DNA from 2 places in the Psychrosphaera sp. HA2-10 genome. Region 1 is predicted to be linked to the other one. Evidence: predicted binding sites of a transcription regulator. Region 1 holds the regulator's gene; the other holds the start of a gene.
What was found. The regulator FNR, encoded in region 1, switches genes on or off when oxygen is low (the NO sensors DNR and NnrR bind a similar motif). The targets are predictions, from matches to a motif close to TTGATCTAGATCAA.
Positions count from the first base shown of each region.

Region 2: a site for FNR is predicted at 3,974-3,987, ahead of ACZ1GV_RS12260 (DUF3149 domain-containing protein). Genes of this name have one in related genera too.

Region 1 is NZ_CM146341.1:1,354,816-1,370,238, forward strand. Features, by position in the region: gene ACZ1GV_RS06165 (DUF2884 family protein) at 1-767, opposite strand, end outside; gene glnS (glutamine--tRNA ligase) at 1,057-2,724, shown strand; gene ttcA (tRNA 2-thiocytidine(32) synthetase TtcA) at 2,769-3,662, opposite strand; gene uspE (universal stress protein UspE) at 3,785-4,714, opposite strand; gene fnr (fumarate/nitrate reduction transcriptional regulator Fnr) at 4,809-5,534, opposite strand; gene ACZ1GV_RS06190 (sulfite exporter TauE/SafE family protein) at 5,537-6,208, opposite strand; gene ccoS (cbb3-type cytochrome oxidase assembly protein CcoS) at 6,205-6,444, opposite strand; gene ACZ1GV_RS06200 (heavy metal translocating P-type ATPase) at 6,441-8,852, opposite strand; gene ACZ1GV_RS06205 (FixH family protein) at 8,858-9,337, opposite strand; gene ACZ1GV_RS06210 (c-type cytochrome) at 9,402-10,370, opposite strand; gene ACZ1GV_RS06215 (cbb3-type cytochrome oxidase subunit 3) at 10,363-10,545, opposite strand; gene ccoO (cytochrome-c oxidase, cbb3-type subunit II) at 10,551-11,198, opposite strand; gene ccoN (cytochrome-c oxidase, cbb3-type subunit I) at 11,213-12,640, opposite strand; gene ACZ1GV_RS06230 (hypothetical protein) at 12,835-13,269, shown strand; gene ACZ1GV_RS06235 (redoxin domain-containing protein) at 13,285-13,842, opposite strand; gene ACZ1GV_RS06240 (methyl-accepting chemotaxis protein) at 13,954-15,423, opposite strand, start outside.
Region 2 is NZ_CM146341.1:2,691,851-2,707,273, forward strand. Features, by position in the region: gene ACZ1GV_RS12245 (ABC transporter ATP-binding protein) at 1-1,093, shown strand, start outside; gene ACZ1GV_RS12250 (TIGR02444 family protein) at 1,077-1,538, shown strand; gene ACZ1GV_RS12255 (TonB-dependent receptor) at 1,506-3,887, opposite strand; gene ACZ1GV_RS12260 (DUF3149 domain-containing protein) at 4,092-4,316, shown strand; gene ACZ1GV_RS12265 (porin family protein) at 4,324-6,048, opposite strand; gene ACZ1GV_RS12270 (XrtA-associated tyrosine autokinase) at 6,055-7,005, opposite strand; gene ACZ1GV_RS12275 (XrtA system polysaccharide chain length determinant) at 7,002-8,588, opposite strand; gene ACZ1GV_RS12280 (XrtA/PEP-CTERM system exopolysaccharide export protein) at 8,645-9,286, opposite strand; gene ACZ1GV_RS12285 (TIGR03013 family XrtA/PEP-CTERM system glycosyltransferase) at 9,477-10,844, shown strand; gene ACZ1GV_RS12290 (XrtA system polysaccharide deacetylase) at 10,847-11,698, shown strand; gene xrtA (exosortase A) at 11,700-13,211, shown strand; gene ACZ1GV_RS12300 (glycosyltransferase family 2 protein) at 13,214-14,026, shown strand; gene asnB (asparagine synthase (glutamine-hydrolyzing)) at 14,029-15,423, shown strand, end outside.

The DNA of each region.
Region 1 (15,423 bases):
GTCACTTCAATCAAGTCGAAGTCACGTAAGTTTTTGTGCGCTTTTTGAATACGATTTTCTAGAGATGCTAAAGCATCTACTTTTTTACAGACCACATCGGCTTTTGCTTCTAATTGAGTAGCTCTAGCTTCAATTTCCTCTTCAATATTTTTTTCGAGGTTTTCTAGTTCACTAAAGTCGGTATCGCCACTCGCAATTGACGTACCTATTAATTGCAAAACACCGCCTATTAACGACGGAAGTGCTTGTTCTACCACTTCTTCAATAGCTCTATCTAACTCTTCATCAGCAAAGTCCATATTAAATTGACCTTCATCAAAAGTATAATAGCCGTCCTGCTGTGCAAATTTGTTCTCAAGTCGCTGTTTTACATTTGCTAACTTCGCATCAAGTTTCGTTGAATCGCCAAACTGACCAAGTCCAGCATTGATTCCGTCAAAAGCGATACCAACCGCTTCCAATGCTATTTCAGTAATAGTAGGAATTAGTGAACGAGTCTCAGTAGAGAATTCTTTTATTAAAGCTGAGTCGCTTGCGCTTAGCTCAAGCTTTTCGCCCTTATAGAATATGGTTTCATTGTTATAAATGTCGTAAAGGGTTTGATTGTTTTTAATGACTAAGATGTGGTCAGGGGTGATCGATACTTTATTTTGAAAAGTAACATCACATTGTTTATTTACTACGCCATCATTGTGGGCTTGAGCGTAGTTGCTCGATAATAGAAGAGGTGAAATTAAGCAACTTACTAATAATGAATTTTTTAACATTTTATATTTCCGTGATATTTGTATGTAGATTTACAGAATAGATATCAATCTCTGTGCCACTTGTGAGATTCCTTTGTTATAAGGGTTTCAGGTCAATTTATTGCATTACTACACTTTGGACAACACTTAAAGTTTGGTGATATCCGCCAAATATTAGGGTATTTACTCATTGCGTTCTATTGAAGATTTATTTGCTTTAAAAGTATTCGATTGATGGCATTTTGCTTGGTGTAACCGCAGACCATAGTGGTATACTCAAATTAATTAATAGTTTTATAAGGGTTTATAAATGGCGGACACAGAAAATCGCCCATCGAATTTTATTCGCAACATTATTAATGCGGATTTAGCAGACGGAAAGTATGAGACTACGCACACTCGATTTCCTCCAGAGCCAAATGGTTTTCTTCATATTGGTCATGCCAAGTCGATTGTACTAAATTTTGGTATTGCACAAGATTATAAAGGGCTTTGTAATCTAAGGTTTGATGATACTAATCCAGAGAAAGAAGATATTGATTACGTTAATGCTATTAAAGAAGACGTAAACTGGCTTGGTTTTCAATGGGATGGTGATATTTGTTACTCGTCTAACTATTTTGATCAACTTTTTGGTTATGCCGAAGAACTAATTAATAAAGGCTTAGCTTACGTAGAGTTTTCAAGCCAAGAAAAAATTCGAGAAATGAGAGGCACCTTAAAATCACCTGGTGAAAATAGCCCTTATCGAGATACTAGCCCTGAAGAGAATTTAAAGCTGTTTCATGACATGCGAGATGGCAAGTTTAAAGAGGGTGAATGTTGCTTACGCGCTAAGATTGATATGAGCTCAAGCTTTATTTGTATGCGTGACCCTGTTATCTATCGAATTCGTTTTGCTCACCATCATCAGACCGGTGATAAGTGGTGCATTTATCCAATGTACGATTTTACTCATTGTATATCGGACGCAATAGAGAACATTACACATTCATTATGTACATTAGAGTTCCAAGATAACCGACGTTTATATGACTGGGTGTTAGACAATATAAGTATCGAATCACGTCCACACCAATATGAGTTTTCAAGATTAAATCTCGAATATACAATTATGAGTAAACGTAAACTGAATACTCTTGTTACCGATAATCATGTAGAAGGCTGGAATGATCCACGTATGCCGACCATTGCTGGCTTAAAACGTAGAGGTTATACACCAGGCTCTATTCGTGAGTTTTGTAAACGTATCGGTGTGACTAAGGTCGATAACATGGTTGAGATGGGCATGTTAGAAGCTTGTATACGTGAAGACTTAAACGAAGCGGCACCTCGCGCTATGGCCGTCGTTGATCCTATTAAGTTAGTTATTGAAAACTTACCGGAAGACCATATCGAGTGGATTGATGCACCTAATCATCCAAATAAAGAAGAGATGGGTACGCGTAAAATCCCATTTACAAAAGAAATCTTTATTGAGCGTGAGGACTTCCGTGAAAGTGCAAATAAAAAATACAAACGCTTGGTGATAGATAAAGAAGTTCGCTTACGTAATGCTTATTATGTAAAAGCTGTCCGCTTTGATGCTGACGATGCTGGGAACGTGACCACAGTATATTGTGAATATGACCCGACCACATTAGGAAAGTTACCTGAAGATGGGCGCAAGGCAAAAGGTGTTATTCACTGGGTGTCTGCATCAGAAGGGGTTGAAGCGGAAATTCGTGATTACGACCGTTTATTTACCGTTCCTAATCCTGCGGCTGAAGAAGACTTCACTACAGTGTTAAATCCAGAGTCGTTAGTCATTCGAAAAGGTTATATCGAACCAAGTTTAGTTAACGCGGCACCTCAACAAGGTTATCAGTTTGAACGCTTGGGTTATTACTGCTTTGACGGTAAAACTAACGAGCAAGGCCAACTTATATTTAATAAAACAGTTGGTTTAAGAGACTCTTGGGGTAATTCAGAACAGTAATATTGCTGTTATAAAAAAAAGGAGGCTTTCGCCTCCTTTTTTATTTATACATGTGTAACATCAATGATAAGTGACTCATCTATATTTGATGATGATACCGTTGCCTCAGAAAACTCATACGCTTTACGTTCTTCACTTCTATCAATAGGTAAGTTTTTAAAGTCAAACAAATCGCCATCAGCTAATTGGCTCACACTGACACTTTTTATCGAGCTAAATATGTTTTCAATTCGCCCCGGAGTTTGTTTATCCCACTCGGTTAACATCGCCTTAATTGACTGTCTTTGTAGGTTTTCTTGAGAACCGCATAGATTGCAAGGAATGATCGGATAGTTTTTGTGCTCTGCAAGTTTGATCAAGTCTTTTTCACGACAAAAAGCTAGCGGGCGTATTACTACGTTACGTTTATCATCAGAACGTAATTTAGGTGGCATGGCTTTTAATTTAGCACCGTGAAACATGTTCAAAAACATAGTTTCAACAATGTCATCCATATGGTGACCTAGTGCGATTTTTGTTGCTCCAATGGACTCTGCAAAAGAATATAAAGTACCCCGTCTCAAACGAGAACAAAGTCCGCAGGTCGTTTTTCCTTCAGGTACTTTTTCTTTTACAATGGAATAAGTGTCTTTATCAACAATGTAGTAGGGTATGTCTAATGACTCGAAGTACGCTGGCAGAATATGCTCTGGAAAACCAGGCTGTTTTTGGTCTAGATTAACAGCGACAATTTTAAAGTCGATAGGTGCTGACTTTTGTAAACTAATTAGGATATCTAACATTGCAAACGAGTCTTTACCGCCACTTATTGCAGCCATAACAACGTCTGACTCCTCAATCATATTATACTCAGCTATTGCTTTGCCAACTCGACTTCGAAGTCTTTTTTCAAGTTTATTTTGTTCGTGAATAGCTTTTCTTGGATCTAAATCTGTCATGGATAATGAACTGCAAAATAATAAATGGTCGCGTATTTTACCTATGCTTAAACATTTAATAAATAGTAAAGAGAGAGCAAAAGCGATAAATCATCGCCTTTGCAGTAATATTGGTAGGGGAGCTAAAGTTTTACTGGGCAAACAAAGTCTGAGGGCTTAATGGCAAGTAAATCGCAGTTGATATTATCTATTACATGCTCAGCCGTGTTACCAATAAGTGCGGCCGTTATACCGAGTCTGCCAACCGTTCCCATTACAACAAGCTCAGCATCTAAGTCGTTAGCAACTCTTGGGATCACATCTTCGGCCATTCCTTCGACCACATGGCAGCGTGTATTAGGAACTTCATGCTTATTTGCTAGTGCCTCCATAGACGTTAAATGATGTTGTTTCATGGTTGAATTATATTCGTTTGGATCAAATTCTGGAATTTCGACTGCGATATTGACAGGGGTTGGAGGATAAGCATTTATTAAATGTGTATCGGACTCCAGTAATTCAGCAATGTGCTTTCCGTGACCGATGATCCGATCGTTTAACTCTTGATGCTTGTCATCTTCCGTACCAGCACTTACCGCAGCTAATACTTTACCGTGTTCAGGCCATTCGTGCTCTTTAACTAATAACAGTGCACAAGGACATTTACGCAATAAATGCCAATCAGTTGGCGTAAAAATAACAGATTTTAGCGTGTCATGGCTATGCGTCCCTTTAATCACTAGGTCATAATTCCCTTCAAGTACCGTCCGGATGATGCTTTCGTAAGGTCGGTTGTGCCAAACAACTTTAGTTTTTATATCATGAGGGATAGTGGGACTATGAGTAATGAGATCTAGCAACCAACTTTCTCGGTCAGCGATTACTGCGTCCCGCATATGATGGCGTTCATCAGAGGACAACATAGTGGTCATTTCATAGGAAAAATCATAAATAGTAAGAAATAGAGTAATACTAATCGGCTGTTTTTCTGCTAGTTCTAATGCTCGAGAAAGCGCTTTTTGTGTATCTTCGGTAGGGTCGATAACGACTAAAACATTTTTGAAATCACTCATAAGTTATCCTTACTATTTCTTATTAAACCTAAGTTTAGTAAAGATAACGAAAAATGTGCGCGATAAAATTGCCCTAAATCAATAAACCAGTCAATTAGTTAACTAAATTTTCAACTTTAGGCAAATCTAACACTGTAATAAACTTTCCATCAATAGAGATGACACCAAGCTTCTGTAATTTGCTAAAAATACGGCTAACGGTTTCAACGGTTAGGCCTAAGTAATTACCGATATCGGCACGAGTCATAGGTAATCGGAATGTTGTTGACGATAAATTACGTTCACTAAAACGGTTTGAAAGTGACGCTATAAAGCTACATATGCGCTGTTCGGCAGACTTTTTGTTCAACAACATAAACATTGCTTGGTCGTTTAAAATCTCACTACTCATTAGACGCGTAATTTGTTGTCTTAAGTTTGGCATATGACCCGATAGGTCTTCGATGGTCGTGAACGGAATTTCACACACCATAGATGTTTCCAATGCCTGAGCAAAAGTAATATGTTTGTTAGTTGATAGTGCATCAAACCCAATGATATCGCCCGGAAGATGAAATGCTGTAATTTGTTCGGTACCATCATTATCAACTAAGTACGATTTAAAGCTACCGGAGCGCACCGCGTAAAGTGTTTTTAGTGGTTGTCCAGCGTCAAATAGAGTTTGGCTCTTTTGATATGGTTTTTTACGCTGTATTAAATCGTCTAATTTACGTAACTCATTGTCATCTAATGTAAACGGAATACACAGTTGATTTAAGTTGCAGTTCGTGCAACTAATGCTAAACGCGCCACAATTATGTTTTTGTTTTGTGCCTGTCATTATTAGTCAATTCCCGTTAACTTTTGATACGTGACGTAAAGTTGATATAACGCCATTATAATGATCAAAGTCCCAAAAAAAAGGCGTATATTAGCGTTTTTTAAATAAATACTAATTTTGCTATTAAATACGGTCATACCGACAACCCCTGGCAAAGTACCTAGACCAAAACAAAACATAATAAGCCCGGCGTTAATTGGACTTTCAGAAACAACTGCTAAGCTCAAAGCCGTATATATTAATCCGCAGGGTAAGAAGCCCCATAAAACGCCATAAGCGATACATTTAGATAAACTGTCGATCGGTAATATTTTTTTCTTTAATGGCTCAATAACACGATTTACATGTTTACCAAGCCATTCTATGTTCAAAATAGCATTAGATATTTGAGCAACATGTAAACCTATACCGATCATTAGTACGCTAGCAAATACGCTTAGATATAATATGTTGCCATTCGTTAACGTAAAAATTGATTGTGTAAAGTAGTTAGCAATAATTCCTATCAATGCATACCCTGTAATTCGAGACAGGCTGATAATACTGGCATAACGGACAAAGCTTTTATTGGCCGGGATCGAGAAACCCAACGCCATAGATAACGAACCGCACATAGCAACACAGTGACCTACACCAAGTAATCCCATGAGAAATGCGGTTAGCAGTAAACTCACAAGCTTCCCTTTGGCTCTTTATCATGTGAATTTGCTTGGTCATTTGCATTTGAACTAGTATCGTTTTTTGACTCTGTCGATTGATTATTTCCCGAAGGCATATCATCCATTAGTATCGACAAACCTTGCTTCTCCATGTCTTCAAACTGTTCTGATTTAGTTGCCCAAAAAAACGCGACAACACCGATCACCATAAACAAAATGGCAACCGGAATAAGATAATAAATTATATTCATTTCAATAACCTCAATGAGTTACTAACGACAATAATCGAACTCGCTGACATACCAATTACTGCAATATATGGAGGTACAAGACCGAGCATTGCCACCGGCAATATACTTACGTTGTATAACAGGGCCCAGTATAAATTTTGTTTAATGATGCGCCTTGTCTTAGCTGCATTATTTAACAGTATATTGACTGCTTTTAACGAGTTGTTTACCACAATCACGTCAGCCGCCTGCTTAGTAATATCTGCACCACTTCCCATTGCTAAACTTACGTCGGAACCTGCAAGAACAGGCGCATCGTTTATTCCATCACCGACCATCAAGGTTGCATGACCATTTGATTGAAGCTTATTGATAATTTCAGCTTTACGCTTTGGAGAACAAGCAGTTTGCACGTCATCAAGTGGCAAGTTTTGAACTAAATGTGCCGCTTTAGTACTAGAATCACCCGTTAGCATTAACATTGTCTTTCCGTCATTTTTTAACGCGGTTAAGGATGACAATGCATCTGTTTTCAATTTATCCTGGGCTTGATAGCTAACAACAACACAATCATCTAGAACGACTTGAATATTGAAGTCACTCACCTTTGTATTGCAAAATTCAGCGCTACCTATTTTTAGTTGATGTCCGTTAACATCTCCGGAAATACCTTTACCCATTTCAACCCGAACATTTGACACTTGGTTGCCGCTAGTATCAAAGCCAACTATACCCAATGACTCTTTATTAAACGCCTTAGCAATGGGGTGTTCAGATTGCTTTTCTAAACTATATATGTAACTAGCAATATCAGATTTTGTTAAGCCCGCTGGCAAAGGATCACTCGTCCAGAGTTCCTCAATAATGGAAAACTTGCCTTCGGAAAGTGTTCCTGTTTTATCAAATATGATTGTATCTATTTGATTGAGTCGATCAAAAGCAACAGCATCTTTTATTAGTATACCTGTTTTCGATAATGTCGAAAGCACGCAAGTATAAGCGGTAGGTGTCGCTAGACTTAACGCACAAGGGCAGGTGGCGACTAGTACTGATAATGAAATCCAAAGTGCATCAGCTGGACTATTTACGCTCCAATACCAATAGGTAAATACTGATATAACGAGTTGCGCAAAAACAAACCAGTGCGCTACACGATCTGCAATTTGACTGTATTTGGGTTTAAAGTCAGAAAATGTTTCTTGTAGTTTATTTATTTCAGATAGAGCAGTTTGAGAACCAGTGGCAGTGACCCGAACTTTTATAAATCCGTCTGAGTTTACACTTCCTGCAAGCACAGTATCATCTATTGACTTAAATACTGGCGCAAACTCACCGGTTAAAATTGATTCATTTACCTGCGTTTGGCCTTCGATAATATTACCGTCAACCGCAATTTTCTCTCCGGCTTTTACAACAATAACATCATTAACTATTACGTCTTTGAGTAACACAGTTTGTTCTTCTGAGTTAACTATTTTTACAACGGTTTCAGGTAACGATGCTGATAGGTTTGCGTTAGATAAAATGGCTTTACTTTTAGCTCTGAATTCTAAATATTTACCTATTAATAATAAAAAGGTAAACATTGATATACTTTCAAAAAACACTTCACCTTTATCACCGTCTAGACCGTTAATTATTAACTGATAAAGACTAGCGATAAATGCACCATATATAGCAACAGAAACCGGTACATCCATATTCAGGGTTTTTGCTTGTAATGCTTTAATCGCTCCGGTTAAAAATGGAACTGCTGAATACAGAACAACAGGCATAGAAAGTAAAAAACTTATCCATTTAAAGTAACCTATTTGGTGACTTTCCATACTTTCGAATGCACCAAAATACATAGCGACTGCGAGCATCATAACTTGCATCGTAAATAAGCCCGCAACGCCTAATCGCTTTATATATTGTTTTTCTTTTTGTTTTATTGAGTGTTCTACATCTGACACCTTAAAGGGCGTCGCTGGATATCCGATAGTATTAAATTTTTGTAGAATGGTAGATAGCTTAGTTGAGCTATTGTCCCAACTAATGATGGCACGCTGGCTAATTGTATTTACACTAATCTTTAATAAACCGTTAATTTGGTATAAAGACTGTTCAATTAACCAAGCACAAGCAGCACAATGAATATTGTCCACCGATAGCGTAATTTCGTGATTTAGACCGTTACGCTTTGCTATAAGTTCAAGATAATCATCATCACCATAAATTTCATATTGATTATCACTTATGTCCTCCGCTGGCTTTGACGCGAGCTCAGAGCGAAACTCATAATAGCTATTTAAACCATTTCCAACAATATGCTCAGCGACGGCTTTACAACCTCGACAGCATACCGGCTGAGGAACTGAATTAATTTTTACAAACAACGGCTCTTCTGTATCTAAAACATCGGAGCCACAATGAAAACAATTATCCAATGATGTTATTCCGCTTCTAATTTGACCCAATCATTGGCCGGGAAGGCAATTTTTTGTTGCACTTTCCAAGCTCTATCCATTGGTTCTACAAAGATTGTCCATTTTCCTGTTAGGTGATTATCTAACGTTTTACCAAATGTACCGGCTGCGTTCGGTGTGAGAACCAAAGTTAAGTCTCGTTTACCTTGTGTTGAATGAACTAAACTCACTTTTAACGCGGAGAAGGTCTCGGATGACTTAAGCTCTATCCTATCGTTACTTAGCCGAACGTTTAATTCGATTCCTGAGTCTTTAAATGCCTTGTACAAAACTAACTCTTGATTAATCGCTTTACCTTTTTTGTAGTAATCATCAACCACCATTTCAGGTTGATTTTGACTCGTAATAATAACTGTTGTTATACCCGCTATTACTGAAGAAACAGGCAGCGCTATTATTAGCCAAACCCATCCGTTTTTATACCAAGCTGTATTATTCGATTTCATAAACTACTCATTAATCATTAGACATAAAAAAAGCCTCCGAAGAGGCCTTTTATTTTACCCCATATTACTTGTCAGGGTGTGAAATATTGTAAATATATGCAGAAATAACATGTACTTTATCTTCACCAAGTACATCTTTCCATGCTGGCATAACACCATAGCGTCCGTAACGAAGCGTTTCTTCAACGGCCTTCTTAGAACCACCATATAACCATATATTATCTGTTAAATTAGGTGCACCAAAAGGTAGGTTGTGAGCCAAAGACCCCTTACCATCAGGACCGTGACATGCCGCACACATACCAAACTTCGCTTCACCCGCATCAGCTAACTTGTCGTTAACTTTACGGCCTGCTAATTTAAGTACATACGCTGTCATCTCTTCGATACCTTGGTCGCCTAAAGCAGCTTCCCATGCTGGCATTGCTGCTTTACGTCCATACAATAAAGTTTCCTTTATAGTTTCTGGCGAGTCGCCATATAACCAGTCGTTATCACGTAGGTTAGGGAATCCAGTTGAGCCTCGAGCATCAGAACCGTGACACAATGCACAGTTTTGCAAGTAAAGTCGTTGGCCAACTTTAAAACCTTCATCGTCGTAAGCCAAATCTAAGATAGGCTTGTCCGCTAGTGCTTTAAATACAGGACCATAAACTTCGTCTGCAGTCTTAACTTCCTGATCTAGAGCAACCAGTAGACCTTCAGCTTTCGCTTTTTCAGACAAAGCTTTAGATTCTGCTAGTGTTGTTATGCCTTGGTTAGAACTTTTCCAACCAAGTAAACCTTCATAATTACCTAGACCAGGGAATAGGGCAAGGTAACCTACAGACCATACTAAGATGAAATAGAATAGATACGTCCACCACTTAGGAAGTGGGTTATTTAACTCTTCTATGCCATCGAACTCGTGGCCCATTGACTCACCTTCTTCTACATGAGTGTAGTTTTTAAGGTTCGCCGTGATGATCACAAAACAGGCTACAATGGAGAATACCGTTAGGATAATTATCCACCAGCTCCAAAAATCAGTCATTATCATTTGATGATTCCTTTTTACGCGGACTATCGTTTACATCATCTTCTAAAATTGACTGGGCAATATCATCAAAATCTTTTTTTCGATTTTTGTTGTACGCCCAATAAACGATAACCAAAAATAAAAATAATAAAATTAGCGTGTAAACGCCTCTATAAGTACCGTAATCCATAACGCCTACTTAAGGTGAGTACCTAGTTGTTGCAAGTATGCGATAAGCGCTTGCATTTCGGTCTTACCTTGAACTGCAGCTTGGGCTCCAGCTATGTCTTCCGCAGAGTAAAGAGGAATATAATTTCCATCTTCATCTTTATGAGTTTTGCCAGCAGTAAGTTTGTTAAATACTTCAAACTTTTTAGCTGTGTACTCACCGGTCAATACATTTTCATCTAACCAAGGGAAAGAAGGCATGTTTGACTGAGGAACAACGTCTCTTGGGTTCATTAAGTGAGCATAGTGCCAGTCGTCACTATAACGTTGACCGACACGAGCTAAGTCAGGACCAGTACGTTTAGAACCCCAAAGGAAAGGGTGATCCCAAACTGACTCGCCAGCTACTGAATAGTGCCCATAACGCTCAACTTCCGCACGAAACGGACGTATCATTTGGCTATGACAGTTATTACATCCTTCACGAATGTATATGTCGCGACCTTCCATTTCTAATGCAGTTAATGCACGTAAATTTTTGATTGGTTGTGTTGTATCTTTTTGGAACATCAGCGGAGTAATTTCCACTAATGCACCAAAACTAATAGCGATAATTGTAAAGATAACGAGAAGAGGTACGCTTTTCTCAATTTTCTCATGATGGTTAGTTGCCATTATATAACTTCTCCTTACGCCGCTACTGGGTATTCTTCTTGCTGTGCTTTAGCACCGCGAACCGTTTTATAAACGTTGTAGGCCATGACTAACATACCAGCAACAATGAATACGCCACCAATGAATCGAACAATATAGAAAGGTTTTGAAGCTTCTAAGCTCTGAACGAAACTGTAGGTTAAAGTACCATCAGCGTTTACAGCACGCCACATTAGACCTTGCATAACACCAGAAATCCACATAGCTACAATGTACAGAACTACACCGATTGTATGTAACCAGAAGTGGTGATTAACTAGTTTAAGGTCAAACATTTGAGTTTTACCGTAAAGGCGTGGAATCAAGTGATATAGAGCACCAATTGAAATCATCGCAACCCAACCAAGTGCACCTGAGTGAACATGACCAATAGTCCAGTCGGTGTAATGCGAAAGCGCGTTAACTGATTTAATTGCCATCATTGGACCTTCAAACGTAGACATACCGTAGAAAGATAACGAAACAATTAAGAAACGTAACACAGGGTCAGTTTTAAGCTTATGCCATGCGCCAGATAGCGTCATGATACCGTTGATCATGCCACCCCATGATGGAATAAACAGAATAACAGACATAACCATGCCTACAGACTGTGTCCAATCTGGCAATGCTGTGTAGTGTAAGTGGTGAGGGCCAGCCCAAATGTATAACGAAACCAAAGCCCAGAAGTGAACAACAGATAGGCGGTAAGAATAAACTGGGCGCTCGGCTTGTTTAGGAACAAAGTAATACATCATACCTAAGAAGCCTGCTGTTAATAGAAATCCTACAGCATTATGTCCGTACCACCACTGTATCATGGCATCGACAGCGCCAGAATACATTGAATATGATTTCATTTCGTTTACTGCCATTGCTTGGCTGTTAACAATATGAAGAATCGCTACAGTTACAATAAAGCCCGCGTAGAACCAGTTTGCTACATATATGTGGCTTGTTTTGCGAATAGCTAATGTACCTAAAAATACATACGCATATGCAACCCAAACAACCGCAATAGCAATATCGATTGGCCATTCTAGTTCTGCGTACTCTTTAGATGTTGTGTAGCCTAAAGGTAGTGAGATGACAGCAGATATAATAATTGCTTGCCAGCCCCAGAAAGTAAATGCGGCGATTTTGTCGCTGATAAGTCGAACTTTACAAGTACGTTGAACAACATAATAAGATGTTGCGAATAGGGCACTAGTACCAAACGCAAAAATTACAGCGTTGGTGTGTAAAGGACGTAAACGTGAGAATGTTAACCAAGGTGTATCAAAGTTTAGTGCAGGCCATATTAATTGCGCAGCAATCAATACACCTACGCTCATACCAATGATACCCCACAATACAGTTGTTAAAGCGAACTGCCTAACAACCTTGTAGTTGTACTCTGGGTGAGCAATATTTGTTGTTGTCATAGTATGGTTCCACTTACCCGTGAAAATTGTGTTATTAAAGTTATAAATATTAGACTCTTTTTGAAATTTTGGCGGTAAATTATCCAAAATTACATAAAGAGACTATTACGCACGTGCATGATAAAGGCTTTGTGAGTAAAATCATAGCGAGCAACGCGATTATATTGTCCCAGATCAACATTATGAGAACCTAAGTGATTAAAAAACCAACATTGCTACAAATATTGTTATTCACCAGTGTCTTAGTTTTATCCGTTAAGGGTTGTAAGCCATTGGATAACTCTGCAAATGAAGAAAACTGTCATTCACAAGGTTCTCAATGTTTACAGCTTATATTTACTGATAGTAGGGCTGTTTTCGATCACTCTTTTTTAAAAGCTGAACAAATCACTAAAGTGGATATTGTTGCTACTAAACCAATTAAAAAGATTTGGCTAGAAGCAACAAACATGCAAATGGGGAGTATTCCAATCCATTTCAATGAATATAGGGCGTTAAACTATCAAGCAACCGTCCTTGTAGGGCTATGTTCAGAGCCTGTAATGGATTGGGTAATGTACATTAGCTACCATGATGGAAGCTTAGACCAAAAAACAGTTCGAAGTTATTGGTCAAATGAATATCTTTAACTACAAAAATCGGCGTTAGCTTTCTTCAACCACAGGCTCGTTATGGGTTCCACGAATTGGGTAATTGTTTTCAGGGTTTTTAGCCCATTTTAGTCCCTCATACAAAGTATTTACTTCTGGTCTACTAAAAGGGTTGTTGCTTATATCAACCGCGATAATTGTTTTGTCTCGGTTTATTATGAACAACGCCGGCTCCGCAAAAACGTGATCCGTCTCATGTTCATTTCTAGGTACTGACTGATACACGCCTAGCTTATCCATGTCAGCAAGACTTAAACCATAACCTAACGTGAAACCGACATTTAACTCTTCTTTATGATGCTCTAATTGTTTGTGGCGATCAGCCGAAACGGCAATAAGCTCTATACCTAAATCAAGAAACAAATATTTATAATCTTCCAGCGTGTTTAAGAATTTAGTACATAAAGGGCAATGAGCACCACGATAAACTATAACCATCTGCCAATCAGCATCTTCATTTATTGTAGAGCCTAAGGAAAAAGTCTTCGAAGGGGTTAATTTAACGTCTATATCGGGAAAGTTAGAGCCAGGAAGTAATTTGTTGGTAAACATAGGCATCCTTTTTAATTTATCTATACTTATTGCTACGTTAGTTTAAATGAGCGTAAGCTATTATTACGCAACAATAAGTATAGACGATCAAAAGGAGTTATAGACTGACAATTAATCGATTTTGAAGGTACCGACCATTTTATCGAGTTGCGCAGCTAAAGCCTTCAATTCGTCACTTGAATGTGCCATTTCTGACGCATTAAGTGCTGACTTTTCACTATTTTGACTCACCGTCTTAACATGTTCATTTATTTCGTTAACAACCGTAAGTTGCTCTTCCGTAGCCGTTGCTACTTGCAGATTTAGGCCTGATAAAGTGTCAATTTGTAGTGCTATTTCTTTTAAAGCCTCATTTGCTTCGTGAGCAGACTCTGCACCTTGCGTAGCCAATTGTCTGTTTTCCCTGACACCTTGTACCGCGATTTCTGATTCAGCTTGTAATTGTGAAATCATTGATGCAATTTCGTCCGTAGACTCACTGGTTCGTTTTGCTAAATTTCGAACCTCATCAGCAACAACAGCAAACCCTCGACCTTGTTCACCGGCTCTCGCTGCTTCAATGGCCGCATTTAGCGCTAAAAGATTAGTTTGTTCAGAAACACCCCTGATCACGTCTAAAACACTACTAATATTCCCACTCTTTTCGGCTAATGATTCAATTGTGCCTGAAACACCTTTCATACCTTTTGCCATAACATCGATGAACTGGGCCGACTCACCAACAACAGTTTGAGCAACCTGTGCTTTTTCCATTGCAGCATTTGTAGCGTCAGAAGCGACGTTGGCGCTTTTCGCGATGTCGCCAATAGTAATACCCATTTGATTAATTGCAGTTGCGGCATGAATTGACTGATCTCGCTCGAGCTCAGCGCTTGTTTTAGTTTCTAATGCACCGTGAGACACCGTTTCTGAGGCTTCTTTTAATTCTAGAGAAGTATTGGATACATTCACGATTACATTTCGAATTTTGTCTAAAAATTGATTAAAGCCTTGAGCTAAATCAGAAATTTCATCATTACCGTAACGTTTAATACGATACGACAAGTCTCCAGAACCATCACCTAGATTCTTAAATACACGTGCTAACGCTAAAATTGGTAGCATTAACATCTTTGAGAAATAACGGGCAATAAAACCTAAAGCAAGAACCACAATGAAAAACCACATTATCATGTGATCGCGGCTTTCATTTAATCCGGCATAAAGCTCAGCAGTTGGTACTTCGGCAACAACATACCAATCTAAAGAGGGGATATAACTAGTTGCTACAACTGAGTTACCATCGTTTGCAAAGGCGAAATCTTTTTCTTGTAATAAGGTAGATGTTTTTATATTGCCGTATTCTTCTCGCAATGTTTGATTACTTGCTTTGGCCTTATCCCTATGGATTTGCATTAAACCATTTTTATCAACTAAATAAACAAAACCAGTTTCTTCAATTTTGAATGCATTTAAGTAAGAAACCATATCGTTAAATGATTTAGATACACCAGAAATACCCTTATCACCAATCATTTGAAAGTTAACAAACATATCTACGTCACCATTTGGATAAGCGTAAATACTGGCAGACTCAGCCTG
Region 2 (15,423 bases), 1.3 Mb from region 1:
AGCACAGAGCCGAGTAAAAATGCTCGAACGCATGGAGAAAATTGCACCAGCGCACGTTGATTCACAATTCCATTTCGAATTTCGACCAGCATCTAATATCCCAAACCCAATTATTAAAATGGACCAGGTAGAAGCCGGATACGGCGATACCGCTATTTTATCTAAAATAAGAATGAACCTAGTACCTGGCAGTCGAATTGGCTTGCTAGGTAGAAATGGCGCTGGTAAATCCACCTTAATTAAAACACTTTCTAGAGACATACCGCCTCTTTCTGGTGAATTTGAACATAGTAAACACTTACGTATTGGTTATTTCGCGCAGCATCAATTGGATACCTTATCAATTGGTCAAAGTCCGGTTGATCATGTTCAGGCACTAGATCGCACCATGACAGAACAAATGGCTCGTGACTATTTAGGCGGATTTGGCTTTAACGGCGATCAAGCTCTAGACAAAATTGACAGCTTTTCCGGCGGTGAGAAAGCTCGATTAGTGTTAGCCCTTATCGTTTTTCAAAAACCAAACTTATTGCTTCTCGATGAGCCTACTAACCATTTAGACATCGAAATGCGTCAAGCCTTAGCAATTGCCTTACAAGGTTTCGAAGGCGCTATGATACTTATTGCCCACGATCGTCACTTATTAAAATCAACCTGTGATGACCTATACTTAGTTGATAGTGGCCAAGTCGCACCATTTGACGGTGACTTAGACGATTATCACAACTGGTTGCTTGACCAAGATCGTCAGGCCAATCAAGATAAAGACACAAGTAACGACAAGGTGAATTCTGCCGTTGCCAAAAAAGATCAAAAGCGAAAAGAAGCAGAACTACGTAAAGCCCTATCCCCAATTAAGAAAAAAGCTGATAAGTTAGTTGAGCAACAAGAAAAAATGACAACAAGGCTAAGTGAAATTGAAGAGGCAATGGGCGACACTGACCTCTATACTGAGTCAAGAAAGTCAGATTTAAACCAACTTTTAAGTGAACAAGCCAAATTAAAAAGTGAGCTTGAAGACATAGAAATGCAATGGTTTGAATATGAAGAACAAATGGAAGTGATGAGGAGCGAGTATGACGAATCTAATTGAGCCAACTGAGCTTTGGCAGTTTAGTGTAACCAGTTATCAGCAAGATGAGCTTCAAAACGAACTCTTAAGCTGGCAAAACAGTTACGATGGGAACGTCAACCTAGCGTTATTTTGTTTATATTGCGACGACTTAACCATTGAAATAAGTGACCAAGAACTCACTATTTTGCACAACTACATCAGTCAATTCTCTAGAAAATTTACTCAAGCCATTCGTGTCAATCGCGAGACGTTTAAACAGCAAAAAGCTCAAATCAATCATTACGAAGACATTCGTCATCACCTATTAGAAGCAGAATTGTTATTTGAGCAACAAGAACAATCTTTGCTGTGTGACATGATGAAAAGAGACGCCGCCGAATATCGAGCTGACGTCTCAGTACCTAATAACTGGGGACGTTATCAAGCTTTGTTAATACATACCTCTAATACCGACAACAAATGAGCGACTAGGTAACAAGGTATCGTTCTTTAAAAAGCTCGAATGAACTCGGGCTTCTTCGTCAAACAAGTTATTAATCTTAAAGAACAAGGTTGTATCCATGCCAGCTAACGGTAAGTAATGGTTAACTTTTATATCAACCATAGAATAGCTATCCGTTGTTGTTTCCATCGCTGCGGTTTTGTCTTGCTCAAAATGATGCATCACACTCAGTTCAATACTGGTATTTTCCAACTCGTAGTCAAAAGTAGTGCCTAATCTAGTTGGTGGAATACGCGGTAAATACTCACCTGATGTTAATTTTCCATTGATGCTGTCTGCCTGCACTGTGATCTTCAAGTCTTGGTTAGCTTGCCAAATCCACTGCGCTTCAACACCATAAAACTCAGCGTCTCTGGCCTCATAACGGTATACCGGCAACTCATCTAGCTCTTCACCAGTATTGGCTTGATAATAAAAATCATCTACTTGATTAAAAAAGGCATTAACAACAAAACCCACATCGCCTTCAAATTTTCTAAGGCTCAACTCTATGTTATTCGATGTTTCTTCCACCATGTCCGACTCTATGACAGATGTAGCTCCATCTATTGAGTCAAAAATTGCACCTAGTTCGAACGAACGGGTACCAATATGAGGTCCGTATGAAAGCAATTCGCCTGCAGAAGGTGCTCTAGAAGAATGAGTATACGACGCGGCTATGTTATAACCACTAGCAAAATCATAAACTAAACCCGCTGATAAGCTCACTGGTGAGAAATCAAACGAGTACAAATCTGAATCTATAGATACTTGTTCTGCACGTGCACCTAGTTGCACCAACACATTGTCAAAGTGCTTTTCTTCAAGCAGTCCAATAGCGTACGACTTAGTTTTTGATGGCGGTGTAAATGCCTCTTCGCCTATTGCTTCAAAGTCAGATGATTTTATATCGAACGTTAAAGCGCCATGCCAATCGTTTAAATCAGCGAGTAACATATCACTACGAAGTTCCCATGCATCATTATTAAACTGAGTACCGACTTCTACGCCACCAATCCCATCAAACTCCAGCTCTTGGTGCTGATAATTTGTTACACCAAACTTAGTATTTAAACCTGTTATCCATGAATTTTTAAAAGTAAGCTCAGAAATTAACTGCACACGAGTTTGACGCATATCGCCTTTTACAAAGCCTTCTTCACCATGCTCATCGTGGTCATCGTGACCTTCGTGCTCATCTGCGTGTTCTTCATGCTCTTCATGTTCTTCATGCTCTTCATGCTCATCGTGCTTTTCATGTACATGCGCGTGACCAGGTATACCGTACAAACGGTCTAGGTAACCTACCGAAACACCAACAAAGCCGTTATCCAATAACACACTTGCTCCAACAGTACCGCCTTTTGAACGAGAGGCACTATTTGCTAGCGTAAAAGAGCCATGATCATCTTCAGCGTGTTCAGCATGTTCTTCTTCATCTTCATCGACATGTAACTCAGGATCGGCAGGCACATCATAATCACTGCTGTCTCTATAAAAAGCATCAACATGCCAAGCAATATCTTTTCCTGACAAGGCTTGCTCTGCCCCACCGTTTAATGCAAACGACAACTCCGATTCATCTGCCACTGTGCCAAAGGAATATTGCCATTCAGAGCTTCGCTCTAATTCTCGTGGTACACGGTTATCAACCACATTCACGACTCCGCCAATAGCGCCACTGCCATAAAACAATGTTGCAGGACCTCGTAATACTTCAATTTGTTTTACGGTACTTGTTTCGGTCGATACCACATGATCTGGGCCCACTCTAGAAGCATCACCTACATCTAAACCATTTTGCGCAATAAGAACTCGAGGCCCATCTAAACCACGAATAATAGGCGTGCTACTTACAGGACCGTAATAGGAAGAATGTACACCTAACTCTGCTTTTAATGTTTCACCTAATGTTGAAGCATGTTTGTTTTTTAACTCTTGGTCACTCAACACAGAAATTGGCGTTGCAGACTCCAAAGTAGAACCGTGAAGTGGCGTCGCAGTAACGTCAATACGCTCAATTAGGCTAGGCGACAGTACAATATTGTAACTAGTAATATTTTCAGAAAGTTTAACTGAAGCATGATTAAATCCTGATGCAACCACGTGCAACTCTTCGATATGCTTCATTTGTTCAGTTAATTTAAAGCGGCCACTTTGATCTGTGGTAACGACTAAGGTACTGCCATGTACAAAGACTTTGGCATTTTTTACTGGTGCGCCTTTCGCGTCTTTAACTAGTCCTTCGATACTATGTGCAGCGTACGCCGGACTTGCACTTAAAACACTAACTGCACACAAAGAAGTTGCAAAAAATCGATTTAAAAACACAAGCTTTTACTCTCTAAATTAATGATATAGAAAAATGATACACTATATCATATCAATGTAAATACGTTTGTTAGCGATTATTTAATATGATCTAAATCAATGTTTAATTCGCTTATTAAACGCACACCTAAAAAGCATGATCTAGATCATTATTAAATTACACCAAGGAGCTAAATTGAAGGCATAGAAAAAAGGAGAACGATTATGTTTAACGAATTTAATATTGAATCTATGTTTCGTGACTTTATGAGCGATCCAGTATTGTTTATGAGCTTTGGTATTTTAGCATTAACACTAGGCTTGATGATTTTTTACACTTGGTATTTCATTAAAAATATCATGGAATCAGAGGCGCCAATGGAAGAAATGAAAGATGACGTTGAGTTAGATGTAACAACTAACCTAAATATGCATCAAAACGCGCATTAAAATTAATTTAAAATTGATAAGAGTACTGCACTTCCAACCGAGTATCTTTTCTATTTTGTCCAATTGAATTTCCGTCGTTATCAAAGCGGCGGATATTCAGTTTTCCAGTTGCCTTTCTTGTTAACTTACGCTCCAAACCAACACTTGCCTGAAAGCCTTTTCTGTCGCCTCTTGTACCATTTGAATCAACGTCAGTTTGGTTTGCTGATGCATTAAAAGACGTTCGGCGCGACATTCTATGGTTATAGTTAATAGAAAAAGACTCACTGTCTTGTTCGTTACCAAACTCATCATTGTCACGTTCTAAAAACAAGCGCTTACTTTTTGCATACGACAAAGTTAATGTACTCTTACGGCCTTTATACGACACAGACGCATTTAATCCCTTAGATAACACTAACTCTTCATCAATAAAAAAGTTCGGATCAAAAAACTCAATATACTCACGTCTTGGGTCTGGTCTGTCTGGAATTCTTGATAACGGAATACAATCCACTCTTTCTAACGAAATAGGATTACAGCTATAAATACCAGCAGAAATAGGATCGTTAACCAACCTAGACTGGCTCGATAAATCTTCAGCATATCCAACATTAATATTCCAGTGGTTGCCCGACTTGTTGTATTTAAAGTTATGTGACTCACCGTAAAAACGTCGGCTGTTTTCATAACTTAGCGAAGTTCGTTTACTCGGCTCTAATACCAAACGATAGCCAACAAAAGTATCATCAAACTCCTCATCAGCATCACTAAAACGGGTTTGACCCTGCGTATCTTTATTGTAGGTTACCGCGATATATGAGCGTTCGCTGAAACGCCACGCTAAACCAGCGCCATAAAATTCATTATCCAAATTAGAGTCTTCAAAACTCGAATTTGCTATGGAGTTACGTGATGCTGAACCACTTAATACAAAATCAAGCGCCGACCACATAGGTAGTTCCAAATTAAAAGAGGCTGCTATATTACTTTGCTTGCCACGAACATTTCTATCGTTACTATTTCCAGCTAGTCGAAACTCACCCTTTACTTGGTTTGCTCGTGAACCATATGCGAGCCGAACTTCCGCGTTCTGTCTATCGCCTTTAACCAGTTGCGTTGACCGTGTGCTGGTATTTGCTAACTGATCTTCATCAAAGCGAGTCGCCGAATACGAATAATTCAGACTATTACGCCAGTCGGAACCCGATTTGTTTTTTACGGTTAATCCTAATGTGCCATTATCAACATCGACGTATTCGCTTTGACCAAAAATAGGATCTGAGACACCAGCAAAACGGTTATCAATATTTTGGTTCTTGCGACTAGCATTCGCGGAAAATACCACGCGATCTTTAACAAAGTTAAATTGATTATTTAGCGAGATATCGCTGAAAGAGGTATTTTCAAAATTAGACTCTAGTTGCTCTATTTTAGTGTGAGAAACTGTCCATTGGCCATTCCAAACAGGGCCACTAGCGAGCATTGAAATACTCGGCGTAAGCGTTAAAGCTTGGTGGCCATCTTCAACCGGCGAGTCCAATTCAAAACCATTAAACTCCGCGTCACCAACATAGGTATATACCGACGTAATTTTAGGTTTGATTTCTATTTCAGTGGCAACTGCACTCGTTGTCACCGTTCCTAAACAAGTAGCAACAAACATGGCAACAGCAGATATAACAAAGTCATTAGCGCGACGTGATGACGCATTTATAATTGCACAACTTCTTTGATTCTGCTGCTTGCTCATTTGTAATTAAGCTCCTGAACCGTAATAGTAACCATAACCCTGAGTTTCAGTTGGGTCAGTCACTTTATTAAGTACAAACCCTACCGCCATCTTCTCTGGTAATAAATCAACGGCTTGCTTTACTTCCGAGACTTTTGATTTGTACTCTTCTACCACAATCACGCCTTGGCCACATTGCTCTGCCATTAGTGCCGTTTCATTAACACCTAAAAGCGGAGGGCAATCAAAAACAACGATTCGGTCAGGATAACGACTGGCAAACTCTTTACAGAGCTTGAGCATTTTGTCGCTTGATAATAATTCGTTTGATAAGTGATGTGGTAAACCAGCAGGAATAACCTTTAGATTTTCAATATTGGTATGATAAATAACAGATGAAACGTCTTTCTCTTCACCGGTTAAATATTCAATTAAACCAACGTTCGCGCCTATTTCTAAGGTTTTTGATACGCTCGGTTTGAGCACATCAGCGTCTACTAGCAGCACCGTTTTGTCTTGTTCTAACGCAATGCTTAACGCTAAATTAACCGCTGTAAAGGTTTTACCTTCATTCGGTCGTGAGCTTGAAACAAACACCAGGTTCGCATGATGAAGCGTTTTGGCCAAACCGCCAAACGCGTTATTTAACACTTTACGCTTAATGCTACGAAACTCTTCGTTTATTAACGTACGCTTACGAGATAAAGCAACAAAACCCTTGCTTTCAAGCATTTCAAAATCAATCACTAAGTCTTTATTGTTACTTACCGGTGAGCTCAACTCGGTTTGGTGATTATCCGACGGCAACACCTGATCTTGTTTTGTAACTTGTTCTGACTCTGGTTGTTCTAAATGCTTCGACTCTTCTGTTTGGTCATTAGGCGTTGCTACTTGTTCAATCTCACCTTCAGCTGCTTTTGGTTGACCAAATTTAGCTTTTTCACCTTGGCGTTTCATTGCCTTTTCTATAGAGCTCATATGAATCTCTCCATTAACTGCAACGGTGTCTTTTTCATCACAATCTCTGAGAACATAAACACCAAATATAAACCAAGAATTACGGTGGATGAGGCAGCAAATACCCACATTCTGCGTCGATCACGTTTATTGATTTCTGCTAAGTTAATATCTGTGACTGCGCCTAATACAGGTCGGCCAGTAATTTTTGTTAAATGATTAGCATTGATGATTACCGGATTTAGCTGGCTAAACAAAAAGGCCAAGGCTACGCCAGCACCAAAACTAATAATTAACACACCTGTGTATAACAAGGCACGTTTTGGCCCTGATGCCGCTAGTGGCACAACAGGTGGCTCAATAATTCTAAATTGCACATCTTCAGCAGATAAGTCGGCCTTACGGGATAAATCTGCTGACTCTTTACGAGTTAATAACTCTTCATACTTACGTTTAGTAATTCCATAATCACGGTTTAACGCCGTACGTTTCGCCTCAATATCTGGAATCAACTCTAATTTTTGTTCAAGCACGTCTAGTTTTTCAACATAACTTTGCTTACGAACATTTAATGACGCGATATTACTTTCTAAATTGTTAATCACGATAGTAAGCTGTTGAACAATTGCGTTTTCACTTAGACTACCAGCGGCCAACTCACCATTTGACAGCCCTTTCATTAGCTGATCGATTTCCGACTTACGTTGTTGCTGCAATGATTCTAGACGCTCTCTTGTTTGCAGTACATCTGGATGTTTATCGGTAAAACGAATTTGTAAATCATCTAAATTTGCCTGCATTTGAGCAATACGTTGATCGTACTGAGTAGCGATATTTACGTTATCAGGGTTGCCTTCATTGGTAGTACTAGTGGCAAATTTACTTTTTAAACTCTGTAATTGCGTTTGCTTTTCTGACAACTCTAAATTAATTGACTCAATTTGAGTTTTTAACTGTCCTCGTTGCTGGTAATAACCCGAACCGCCAGACTCTGGCAACAAGTCACCATACTGCTTTTTAAAATCAGCTAAACGCTGCTCTGAGCTTGCCAATCGAGTAGCATATTCTTGTAACTGTTCATCTAAAAAGTTACTGGCTGTGGTGCTGTCCTGACGATTTTGACCTAATGCCGACTCAACAAACTTATCTAGTGTTAGTGATACAACGCGTTTGGCAATTTGTGGATCTGGATGCTCAAAAGAAATACTGTAAATACTAGCGCGACCTGAACTATCAAAAATAATTTTATCTCTTAAGTTCTCAACAATGCCCTGGAACTCTTGAGGCGTTTTAGCGCTAATGTCTAAATCTGCTTTACGGGCAATATCCTCTAGGTTTGGCGTTGATTTTAATGTACGCGCAATAGCATTTATTTCTTCTTTCGGGTCTGTTTGAATTGCTAACCCTCTTAGCAGTGGCTTAAGCATGGAACGAGTATCTGCATATACCTTCGCTTCTGATTCATATACATCGGGCATTTTTGCCACTAAAAACAATCCCAGCGGACATATCAACCAAGTCGATATGATAATAAACCGCTTTTTAATCCAAATACCTTTTATATAATCCAGTATTTGTTGAATGGTGGCCTGCAGATCCTGCATTTAATAATCCTTTGCTTAACTACTTACTACTTAAAAACTACTTTTTACGCGACCAATTAGAACCAATCTTCCGGAATGATAATAATATCGCCAGGTAAAATATCTACATTTGCACTGATATCACCCTGCTTTATTAAATCGTCGAGCTCTATCTCAAATTCTGTTTGTCGACCGTTAATAACACGAACTAACACCGCACTATTGCCATTAGCAAACTCAGTTAAGCCACCAACTTGAATCATAAGATCAAGCAGAGTCATGTTTTGACGATAATTTACGGCCATCGGGTTTGTTGCTTCACCAATTACACGAACCTGCTCGGTAAATGGCCCGACAAAGCCACCAACACTAACAGTTACAATAGGTGATTTAATATATTGCCCAAGCACAACTTCGATTTCGCGCGCTAATTGTGTTGGCGTTTTGCCGGAAACAGGAATGTCTTCGACAAGAGATGTGGTAATCATACCATCGGGGCGAACAACAAAACTGCCTGAAACCTCAGGGTTTCGCCAAACAAAAATATTAACCGAGTCGCCTGGGCCAATAAGATATTGATAGTCATCAACACTAGCAATTGCGGAAGGTTTAACCGTTGCCGGTGGCAAACGATTTGTTGAACAGCCAATCATGGCTAGTACACACATTAATATAATTAATATTTTCACGGCAAATTCACTCTTGTTTTTGTTGTCCATAATATGTATCAATAGTGATTGTAATCAAATCATAATAAATGTGAACTATTATATTTTTTCGAAATGACAGTATGCTTACAATCAGTTAAAGTATCTGTTACAAAAACAATAACAACTTTCACAACGACTAGGAACTGACTTGAAAAAGGTATTTCATCAAAAGCCTATTAATCAACGTAGTAACACGTTAATGATTATGGATTGGCTAGTTGCTCTATCTGTAGGTCTAATAGGCTTTTGGGCCATAGAAGTTTATGACTTACCACTATTGCCAGCTTATAAAGAAGTATGGTGGGTATTGCCAATAGCTATCGCTAGTTTGTTTATTGTTACCAACCTATCCGTTGGTTTATACGATATAAAATTACGAGACAGCCATATTGGTATATTTCGTCGGTGTCTAGTTAGTGGCGTAATGACCTTTGCCATCTTTGAAATTATTGTTTTTAATATTTTTACCTCTTCAGAAGTTCTTCCTCTTTTATTTGCATCATACGTATTAACCATTGTTGTTCTTGTTTTTACCATTCGTTATTTGGCCAGCACGTTCGAAATGTTTGGTATTACAAAAAAACGTGTAGTGGTAATCGGAGCAGGTGAAAGAGCGTCAATAATTGAAAAGCGTATGCGTCGCGAGTCAGACCGCCGTGGTTTTTCATTAGTTGGTTTTATTCCGTTAGCATCAGATAAAGAAGATGAATTAAAGCGTGAAAATATAATCAAGCTTGACTCCCTAGACAACTTACATGAGTTTATTCAAGAAAATCAAATTGATGAAATTGTAATTGCACCAGATGAGCGCCGAGGGTCACTGCCGTTAGAAGCACTATTCGACTGTAAGATGGGCGGCGTAGTCGTTAAAGACATTCTGGACTTTATTGAAGAAGAAACAGGGCAAGTTGCCGTCAACCTTATTTATCCGTCTTGGGTTATTTACTCGAACGGGTTCCAATCTCGTCACTATATCCGTGTTGCAGCCGATTATGTATTAAATGTTATTTTAGCCGTGTTTGTATTTGCACTAACTTGGCCACTGATACTTATCACCATGGCACTTATCTATCTTGAAGACGGTCGCAAAAAAGGTGGCACTATCTTTTACAAGCAAACCCGTGTTGGTATGGATGGCCAGTTATTCGAAATTATTAAATTTAGAAGTATGCGCCAAGATGCCGAAAAAGACGGTGCGCAATGGGCTCAAAAAACCGATGACCGCGTAACAAAAATTGGTAATGCATTACGTAAATACCGAATTGATGAATTGCCGCAGTTGTTTAATGTTTTTAAAGGCGAAATGGGCTTTGTTGGGCCTCGTCCAGAACGCCCAGAGTTTGTAAAAGAACTCATCAAAGAAATACCGTATTACAATCATCGTCACAACGTTAAACCAGGCTTAACAGGTTGGGCACAACTTAATTACCCTTATGGTTCAAGTGTTAATGACTCGCTAGAAAAGCTCAAATTTGATTTGTATTACATCAAGCGTCGCAGCATTCTGCTCGACTTATTGATTTTAGTTCGTACCTTCGAAATTATCCTATTTGGTAAAGGTCGTTAATTATGTCGGGCAGTAAGCCAAACAAAGCAACTACTCATGCGATGACCGTTGACGTGGAAGACTACTTCCACGTTTCTGCTTTTGACTCTTTGTTCTCACAAAAAGATTGGCCAAGCTTAGAACACCGAGTGAATGATAATACACGTCGCTTGTTAGACTTGTTTGATGCCCACAACGCAAAATCAACATTTTTTATACTTGGTGCCGTTGCCGAAAAGTTTCCAGATTTAATTACCGAAATTGACCGTCGCGGACATGAAGTTGCAAGTCATGGTTTTGCTCATCAACGTGCAACAACCCAAAGCCAAAGCGTATTCAAAGAAGATGTTTACCGTTCTAAATCATTTTTAGAAGACACCTTAGGCAAATCTATTGCCGGATACCGCGCACCAAGCTTTAGTATTAACGATTCAAATCAATGGGCTTACGAAATACTTGTAGAGCTGGGTTTTAAATATAGCTCTAGCACCTACCCAATTGAACACGATTTGTATGGCGTTCCCAACTGGCCACGATTTAAGTATGAGCGTCCAGAAGGTATTATTGAAATACCTATCCCGACAATTCGCAAAGACGACGTAAACACCGGCATTGGCGGTGGCGGTTACTTCCGCTTATTCCCTTATTGGCTTTCTAAACGTCGCATTAACAAATTTATGGAACAAGAGTCTGCACCTTATAGTTTTTATTTCCACCCGTGGGAAATTGATCCAAACCAACCTCGCGTTAAAGATGCAAGCTTCAAATCAAAGTTTAGGCACTACATCAACCTAGACAAAATGGAAGGTAAAATAGCAAGACTACTCACTGACTATCAGTGGGATACGATGCAGAACGTATATTTAGAAGACTAATATGGATATTGTTAATACGTTAAGGACCAACAAAGCAATGCAACGCGCTGTTATCGAAGCAGTGTGTCTAGTCGCACTGCTTGTATTGTTTTATCTCGATACCGTAGTCGATATGGTTCATTTATGGATGAACTCGGAAACCTATAGTCACGGTTTGTTTATCGTGCCTCTCACCGCAGTACTGATCTTTTCGCGACTGCAACGTAAACCTTTAAAAGTTAATGCATCACAGCCTCTAGCGGCGTTAGGTATTCTATTTTTTAGTGCCTGTTGGTTAATCAGCGAACTCGCGCAAATAAACTTACTCGCACAACTAAGCTTAGTGGCCATTATACCTTTTGTTGTGTGGGCTCTTTATGGATTTAAAGCGCTGTGGCAACTAAAAAGTGCATTGCTGTTTTTATTTTTAGCGGTACCGGTAGGTGATTTTCTTATCCCTCATTTGCAACAAATTACTGCCGTATTATCCATTGCCATGATTGAATTTGTGGGAATTCCCGTTTACAGCGACGGGCTTTATATTTCCATTCCAGCGGGTAATTTTCTTGTTGCCGAGGCGTGCAGTGGTATCCGCTTTCTAATTTCATCTATTACCATCGCTATTTTTTATGCCCTGCTTTATATCGACAGCTATAAACGCCGTTTAGTCATGATATCGGCAGGTATTTTTGTGCCGATACTCGCAAATGGTATGCGAGTTTTCCTAATCATCGTTATTGCACATTTAGGCAATATTGAAGCTGCAACAGGGTTTGATCATATCGTTTACGGGTGGGTATTTTTTAGCTTTGTAATGATCATGCTCATTTGGCTTGGTAATGCCTTGTCAGACCAAATAGAACCGGTTTCTGCTGATGAAGAACAAAACGCTAAAGCAGAAAACAAAAACACTACTACCGACTCACCAAGAAATATTGGCGTCGCTTACCTTGTGGTGGCGATAGCGTTAGCCATTGCACCGCTGAGTGCTAACCTGATTAAACAAGCGCAACCTGATGTTGCTGTTGCAAGTAAACTCAGTGAGCACGTATCAAAAATAAATGACTTGTATAAACAACCAATGACACCTTGGGCGGTTTACTTTCCTAACGCGGATAGTATCGAATTAAATACATGGTCAAACAACCAAGCGGTAACAACATACAAAGTACTGTTTGCAACAGAAGCCGATGACAAAGAACTGATAAACTTCGAAAACCGATTATTTAATCCAGACCGCTGGTCAATCAAATCGAAAAAAATGAAACCTATCACAATAGGTGAGCAAATAATTGAAGTGCAATACACTCAAATTGTTAGCTTAGTTGGTAAAAAACGAAATATTCTAATGGTTTATAAAACCGATGGATTTGTGTCAGCGAACACGTGGAAAATCAAAGGTCAGCAAGTCATCAATAAATTGTTGCAAACCGACTTTGGAGGACAAGCGTTAATCATGTCAGCGGATCAGGCCGATGTCAGCCAAGAACAATTAGAATTGTTATTTGGCCAATTTATTCAACAGGAACAATAGCCATGTTAGTGTCAGCCGTCATATTGTCATTTAACTCTGTTAACACCTTGCCACGTTGCTTAGACTCCTTGTTAGAGGCTTATCGCCAGTATGAACAGGGCTCTGAAATATTTATCGTCGACAACGGCAGCCAAGATGGCAGTGTTGAATTATTAAAGCAGTACCAAGCACAACATCCAGATATTATTAAACCCATATTTTTTAAAGAAAATACCGGCACGACTTTTTCAAGAAACAGTGCAATAAAAGAATCTACCGGCGACTTTGTTTTAGTTTTAGACTCAGACGCTTACATTACGCCAACTTGTCTTGACGCCTTGCTAAGCTATAGCCAGAAAAACCCTGAATGTGGCATTGTGGTCCCTAAACTGACTTACGCTAGCGGTAACTTCCAACTATCTTGTGATGTATTCCCAACACTTTTACAAAAAGCCAAACGCTTTTTATTCTTAAAAAACATGGAAGCCAACGAACACCCGCTTAGCAAAGTTACGGCCCCTGTTGATGTAGATTATGCCATATCGGCGTGTTGGCTGATTAGCCGAGAGTGTGTCGAGAAAACCGGCTTATTAGACGAAAAAATCTTTTACTCACCAGAAGACGTAGATTACTGCATTAGAGTATGGAAAACGGGTTTTAAGATCACTTACTTGCCACACACTCAAATGATCCATGACGCACAAGAGCTCTCTCGAGGTTTTAAACTCAGCAAGTTTCACTTTTCTCACTTAGGTGGTTTGTTTTACCTATTTAAAAAGCATCGTTACTTTTGGGGTTTAAGCGGGCTGTATAAAAAAATGGCTAGGCACAGCTAACCATGTGCGGATTTGTTGCCATCATTAGTCCTTTATTGGAAAAAAACACGGATTTGTTGCTAAAGGAAATGACGGCGACGTTAGATCATCGTGGCCCCGATGACCGTGGATATTTTATTAATAACCATAAAACCGTCGGATTCGGCCATACCCGCTTATCAATTATCGATATCGACAATGGTCATCAACCTTTAATTAAAAATGATGTCGCTTTGGTCTACAACGGTGAAATTTACAATCACAATGAACTTAGAGCATCGTTGATAGAGCTCGGCCATGAGTTTAACTCAAAATGCGATACCGAAGTACTATTGCACGCCTGGTTGGAATGGGGCGAAGCTTGTATAGACAAGTTTAACGGCATGTTTTCCTTTGCGATTTACGACCAAACGAGTAATAGCGTGTTTTTTGCGCGTGACCGACTTGGTATTAAACCACTGTATTGGTCACAGCTACCCGACGGCACAGTATTATTAGGCTCAGAACTCAAAGCCTTACTTGCTTATCCCGGTATCGAAAAACAATATTCACTGTCTGCTGTGCATGACTACTTCTCGTTGGGATATGTACCAGAGCCTTATACTATTTATCAAGGTATTAACAAACTGGCTGCGGGTCATAAAGTCACCATCGAGCTTAACAATATTAACGTAAACCCAGTGGAATATTGGGACTGTCTAAATAACATCAATACCAATGAAACGAGCACGAGTGCGCAAGAGCTCAACAACGGCCAGATGCTGTTAAGCGATGCCATTAACAAGCGAACCATTGCAGATGTTCCTGTGGGCGCGTTTTTATCTGGTGGCGTCGACTCGTCGATTATCGTCAGTGAAATGAATAAAAACCAAAACGTATCGACCTACTCCATGGGCTTTGACCGAAGAGAATATGATGAGTCAGCACAAGCAGAAACTGTCGCAACCTATTTAAAAACAAATCATATTGGCATTAGCGTATCGTGTAACACCTTTGATTACTTGCCCGAACTAATCGCCATGTTCGACGAACCCTTTGCCGACAATTCAGCCATTCCCACTTACTTGCTAACCAAACAAGCAAAAAAACAAGTAACGGTTATGCTCAGTGGCGACGGCGCCGACGAGCTTTTTCTTGGTTACCGTAATTACCGATTATTGCGCCTAGAAAACAAAATCAAACAATTGTTACCAAAATCCATCGGTAAACCTGTGTTTGCATTTTTAGCTAATGTTTACCCGGCAATGCCTTGGGCACCACAATTTTTAAGAGCGCAATCAACATTAGCAGCCTTAAATAACGATTTTGTGACTAATTTCCATCAAGCCATGAGCATTAATCCTCCCGAAGTTTTAGCACAAATATTTACGCCAGAATTCACGGCGTCATTAAAGGGTTATAGCTCAAAAGCGCATTTC